2 regions of the Cytobacillus sp. Hm23 genome follow, and region 1 is predicted to be linked to the other one. Evidence: riboswitches for the same ligand, from Rfam matches in the RefSeq annotation. Region 1 holds a riboswitch; the other holds the start of a gene.
The links. Region 1 has a riboswitch for cobalamin ahead of ACSVDA_RS22245 (ABC transporter substrate-binding protein). Riboswitches for the same ligand answer to the same signal wherever they lie in the genome.

Region 1 (3,202 bases):
GAACAGACGATAGAAATCACTTTACAAGGTAGGAATTGGGTTATCGTCATGAGTCCGTTATATGATAATAAATTTGTCAGAGGAGCTGTCGCAGTACTTCGAGATATGACTGAAGAACGAAGGTTAGACAAGCTACGAGAAGATTTTATTGCGAATGTTTCCCATGAATTAAGAACACCAATTTCTATGTTACAAGGATATAGTGAAGCGATCATTGATGATATTGCTAGTAGCGATCAAGAAAAGAAAGATATCGCAAAAGTAATATATGATGAATCTTTACGTATGGGTAGGCTAGTGAATGAACTGCTGGATTTAGCTAGAATGGAAGCTGGTCATTTAAATTTGCATTTAGAAGAGATAGATATTCAGCCTTACATTCAAAGAATAATTCGCAAATTTCAAGGATTGGCACAGGATAAGTTAATTACATTGGATGTGCATATTAACGTAGTACATAACACAATTATGTTTGATCCTGATAGGATTGAACAAGTATTAACAAATCTAATTGATAATGCAATACGTTATACTGATGAGCAGGGAACTGTTGTTGTACAAGTAAATTCTATAAAAGATGGTTTGAAAATTGACGTCAAAGACTCTGGGTCAGGTATTCCTGAGGAGGACTTACCATTTGTCTTTGAACGCTTCTATAAAGCAGATAAAGCTCGAACGCGTGGACGTTCAGGTACTGGTCTTGGCTTAGCCATTGCAAAGAATTTGATAGAGGCACACGATGGAAACATCTTTGTTCATAGTAAAATAGATGAAGGAACTACATTTTCATTCTTTATTCCACAATAATAAATGCGCAATTATGTCATGTTAAGTTTTTGACAAGCAGTCAGATTATTCTTGTCAATATATTAATAATCGGGTATTATGAAAAAGAAATTTTAAAGAGGCTCATTTCGTATATGGTGTTACTATTGTTAATAAATTAGAATGATAGAAGTGGATTTTAAGCAATCAGCTTTATACTTAACGTCTTTGCATGAATAACAATAATAAATGCGTATACAGCCTAAAAAATAAATAGTGCTAGGTGTCTTTTCTTTTATACTACAGAATAAAGAGAATTTTAAAACATTCTCATAAAGACTTAAAAGGGAATTCTAGTGTGAATCTAGAACTGCCCCCGCAACTGTATTTGTGGACGAAATGATATTACCACTGTATGGAATAATAATATTATACATATTGTTAGCCATATGGGAAGGATCAAAGTAGGATGAAGCATAAGTCAGTAGACCTGCCAAGCACTATATACGTTTTCAATTCTTCGGGGATTGAGTATTGAGACGGTCGAGTAGTGTATTTATTAATAACAATACATTTATGATGCCGTCTAACAGCTCATCCAATTCGGATGGGCTTATTTCTATTTAGGCTTATTTCTTAAACATTATTGTTTCCTACCAACAGAGGATTAAAATCATTCTCATCGTTGTATAGAAGAAAAGATGCCACGAAACTCTAGTTGTGAACATGTGTATTTCCTATTTCCTAATACGAAAAACAACAATCATTGCGAAAACAGCCATATTAAAAAAGAAGGAGAAAAAAAGATGTTAAACATTAAAAAGTACTTCCCCACTGTCTTTATCGTTATTTTATCATTCATTTTATTAGTAGGTTGCGGTCAAACAGAGGTTAATAATAATGCTGCCTCTACAAACGGAGAGCAGGAAACTAAAGTTGATGATAAATCAGAGTCTACAAACGGAGAACAGGAAACTAAAGTTGATGATAAAGCAGAGTCTAGCTTTCCAGTAACAATTACGGATGGATTAGGTAATGAAGTGACAATAGAAGAAGAGCCACAAGCAATTGTGTCGATAATTCCCAGTAATACAGAAATAGCTTTTGCGTTAGGTTTAGGTGATAAAATGGTTGGTGTTGGTGATTGGGCTAATTATCCACCAGAAGTAGCCGAGATAGAAAGGGTTGGAGGAGCAAAATTTAATGTTGAAAAGATAATTTCATTAAACCCAGACGTCGTTCTTGCCCATGCCTCAAGTGCGCATAGCTCTACTGAAGGTCTTCAACAACTACGAGATGCTGGTATAAACGTGGTCGTTGTTAACGATGCAACATCATTTCAAGCAGTATATGACTCAATTAAAATGATTGGCACTGTTACAGGAACAGAAGAAAATGCAGACAAGATCATAAGTGATATGACAGAAAAATTGAATCTTATTAAAGAGAAATCAGCAGAAATTAAAGAAGCTGATCAAAAGGTAGTTTGGATAGAGGTAGATGCTCAATTATATACAACTGGAAAAGGTACTTTTATGCATGAAATGCTCGAAGCGATTGGAGCAATAAATGCTGCTGGTGATCAAGAAGGTTGGCCACAATTTACTGAGGAAGATGCGGTATTACTTAATCCAGATGTTATTGTTATTACATATGGGTATTATGTTGAAAATGCAGTAGAACAAGTATTAAATCGAGATGCTTGGCAAGAGGTACCAGCAGTTAAGGATAAGCTCGTATTCGATATTAACTCGGATTTAGTAACAATCTCTGGTCCACGTTTAATTGAAGGAGTAGAAGAACTTGCAAAAGCTGTCTATCCTGACATTTATCAATAAAAGCCGTGTTCTACCATATATTATTACTGTATGTTTTGTAATATTTTCAATTTTGTTAGGGGTTTCGATAGGGACGTTATCGATTCCCTTTTCTACTATTTTAAACGTTCTTTTTTATAGTGTTTTTCATTTAGGATCAATAGAGACGCTTGATACAGCAGTAGTTAATATTATTATGGCAATACGCTTACCCCGAGTGATCCTAGCTTTTATAGTTGGATCTTCTCTAGCGATTGCAGGGGCTGCATTTCAAGGGTTGTTAAAAAACCCATTAGCAGACCCTTATACACTCGGAGTATCTTCTGGAGCATCAGTTGGAGCAGTAATTGTGCTTTTTTTTGGTATTCATATCCCTTTTATAGGGAAATTTACTTTACCGATATTTAGTATTTCTTTTGCCTTTCTATCTCTCATACTCGTATTAGTGTTTGCCCGGGCGGTTGAGAAAACAATGTCTGTGGAAACGATCATTTTAACTGGTATTATATTTAGCTCATTTTTAGGATCTATTATTTCTTTAATGATTGCACTTACTGGTGAAGAATTAAGACAAATCATTAACTGGTTATTAGGTAGTGTAGCGATGAGGGGTTGGGATT
Region 2 (3,202 bases), on a different contig from region 1:
ATCTATCGCCGTTACAGCTTCTTTTGAAAGTCTAGGATTGTTGACACATTCCCAATATTTATCTCGGAAAGACCCTTTGCCAAGCTCCTCATCAAAATAATCCTCTAATGAAAAACCCATTGTTTTTCTTACTTCGTGTGGGTCAAAAAGATACCATTCACCTCGTTTTTCAACAACCTCCATAAATACATCAGGTATACACACTCCGGTAAATAGATCATGTGTACGTAGCCTTTCATCTCCGTTGTTTAATCTCGTATCAAGAAACGACAATATATCCTTATGCCATACATCTAAATAAACTGAAATCGCTCCTTGCCTTTGACCAAGCTGGTCAACAGAGACCGCCGTATTATTTAACTGCTTCATCCAAGGTATAACCCCTGATGAAACACCTTTAAAACCCTTTATGTCACTACCTCTCGCTCTAATTTTTCCTAAATAAACACCTATCCCTCCACCATTTTTAGATAAATTCGCGATATCTGTATTTGAATCATATATTCCTTGCAAGCTATCATCAACTGTATCTATAAAACAACTTGATAACTGACCATAGCTTTTTCCAGCGTTAGCAAGTGTTGGTGTTGCAACCGTCATATACAAATTAGAAAGTGCCCAATACGATTCCTTAATAAGTGCTAATCTATTTTCCTTATTTTCGTTACTCATCAATGTCATTGCAATGATGAGAAATCGCTCTTGTGGTAGCTCAAATACTTCTCCTTGATGAGACTTCGCCAAATAGCGATCCGATAATGTTAATAAACCGATATATGTAAAATGTTGATCCCGCTCTGGTACGATAATGTCTGCTAATAAATCAATTTCTTCTCTTGAATATTGTGCCAGTAATTTCGGACTATAAATTCCCATCTCTGTCAGCTTTAATAGCAATTGATAAAAGGAACCATATTGGCAACCTGACTGCTTACCTCTATTTTTAGCCGCTTTTTGATAAAGCGAATCAAGGTATATATTTGCAGCAAAGAATGTCCAATCAGGCTCTAACGCTGTAATTCTTTCCAATGCTGATAATATTAACACGTTAGTTAGTTGGTCATTATGCCATTCATCTTTATTCTCAAATGCTAGCATCAATTTCTCTCGATATTCATCAAATGATAAATGAGGAAATCTATCAGCTATTTTTTGAACATAATCTAAAACCATTTCAGACGTACCATCAGCCAGCTGCTGATACTCAACTAATACCTTTTGCATTCTTTCCATCCCCTTTTAATAAAAATGCGTATGAATCTCGCTTGCCACCTACATGCAATGAAAACATTTCACAAGCTAGTTATATTGTGTGGTGATTCAATAGGTTAGAAGGCAGAGCTAGACCCTGTTCATCCTAAAATATAAAAAAGCTCATCCTTAGTAAGATGAGCGAACAGAACGATGGATATGTAAAAGAGAGAATTATCACCCTTTTAAGAAAAATCATTCAAAAAAAATGTTTGAATGATTTTTCTTCTCCTCGTCCTATTCTCCCAACTCCCGAAGAAAATAGCACTTCATAAAAAAGGCAGGTCTCCTGACTTGTGCTTCGCTTTACTTTAAGCCCTTCCCATGAAATCGTACTTCACAGTGGTTTCGCTTATTTCATCAGCACTTACAGTTGCGGGTACAGTTTTGGATTTTCACCAAATTCCCTATAAAGAGATGTTCCATATTTTCCGAACACCTATGTCGATTTTCCGACACCTTTTTTACTAGATAACAAAATATTGTATTATCAACTTAATTATACTACTAAATATTGAATTTCCATTTAAATTATAATAGGTTTTGACATTTCTTGCAATAAAAAATATATTGAACTACACGCCACTTAACATTTTTATGCGTTGTTTACCCTTTCTAAAAACTTTCCGTCAAATAGCTCTTAAACTGTCTTTTTTTCATTATTAATGGTGCGAATTCAATAAAAATAAAAAAGAGATTGATAATAGCCTTCAAGACCCCCCATTGTTTGTTTAATAAGCAAACTCAGAAGACTTTTTAATTAAATTGCCATCTCCATCATAAAAAGAAAACAACAATTTACACCCATTTCTGTGTTATCACCCATATTAAACAAGAACAAATTATTTTCTACTGAAGACTTTCTTGTAATCCTTTCTGATGGCAAATTGTTCGTCTTAGGTAAATCATAACTAACTCTTATTTCTTTTACATTTTTAGACATATTCACTATTCCATACAGATATTTCTCCCCAGTGTCTGAGTGTGTAAAGAAATAGTCTGTAAGAAATCCAGTAAGGTTAGCATCAGATAAACCAATTGATATTGAGTTTTCCTTGTTGATTTTGAAATGTCCTAATTGTTTTTTGTAAGTGTTTATGACAACGGATTCTCCTCCATCATTTTCGGTTTGAAGTGGGGGTCTTCTGACCGAAAAATGATAAAGCACAAAAAAAGGAAAAAGGCACGTTTCTTAAAGAAACGCGCATTCGGATTATAAGATCAGCGATTCATTTTTCTAGTTGACCCATTTTGGAAAAAGTAATATCTTTTAGGACGAGGTTTATATTAAATGTTTTATTTTAGGAGCAAAATTCTTCATCATGATGAAATAGAGTATTGAAGTTGCTTAAATTATGTTTAGAATACATCTCCAAATTGTTCAAACAATTTAATCTACCAAAAACCTATCACCTTTACTTGAAGGTTGAGATATCAAGATAAACTCAACTTCATTATTTGACTTGTTACACATTTGGTGAGGTAGCAAAGGAGGAACTTCAACTCCTTCTTGAGGATTTAAGGTTATCTCTTTACCATTTACTATAATGGTTGCTATTCCTGATAAGACAAAGAAAAATTGGTGTGCTTCTTTATGATAATGATTTGATTCAGACGTATTAGCTGGCATACGTTCATGAATAACACTTAAATTTTGATTTTTCACTAAGTGCCACCCGTCACTGTTATCCCCCCATATGTAATGTTCAGCATTGCTTTTGCTTATTTTCATTTCAATACCCCCATCAATAGTTTTTTTAAAACTACCTCACCAGTTGTTTAAAGAACTTTCGTTGCTATCGAATTTAATTAACTTACCAACTTTATATTCCTTTTCAATTCTTTCTCCTTCTTCTGTGTCTAAATAAAGTTTAAAAATTATGGAATTAAAAGCCTTTTTTATTTCTTCTTCATTCAACCCTTTTGAGTAAAAAACAAATTCACACCCATA

Region 2: it holds a riboswitch for cobalamin, as region 1 does, so the genes downstream of both, ACSVDA_RS03750 (ribonucleoside-diphosphate reductase subunit alpha) here and ACSVDA_RS22245 (ABC transporter substrate-binding protein) in region 1, are expected to answer to the same signal.

The regions. Positions count from the first base shown of each region.
Region 1 covers NZ_JBPXRQ010000054.1:13,138-16,339, forward strand. Annotated here, with positions in the region: gene ACSVDA_RS22240 (ATP-binding protein) at 1-807, shown strand, start outside; cobalamin riboswitch at 1,030-1,277, shown strand; gene ACSVDA_RS22245 (ABC transporter substrate-binding protein) at 1,581-2,603, shown strand; gene ACSVDA_RS22250 (FecCD family ABC transporter permease) at 2,569-3,202, shown strand, end outside.
Region 2 covers NZ_JBPXRQ010000004.1:39,872-43,073, forward strand. Annotated here, with positions in the region: gene ACSVDA_RS03750 (ribonucleoside-diphosphate reductase subunit alpha) at 1-1,224, opposite strand, end outside; cobalamin riboswitch at 1,514-1,726, opposite strand; gene ACSVDA_RS03755 (hypothetical protein) at 2,012-2,419, opposite strand; gene ACSVDA_RS03760 (cupin domain-containing protein) at 2,642-2,983, opposite strand; gene ACSVDA_RS03765 (hypothetical protein) at 3,020-3,169, opposite strand.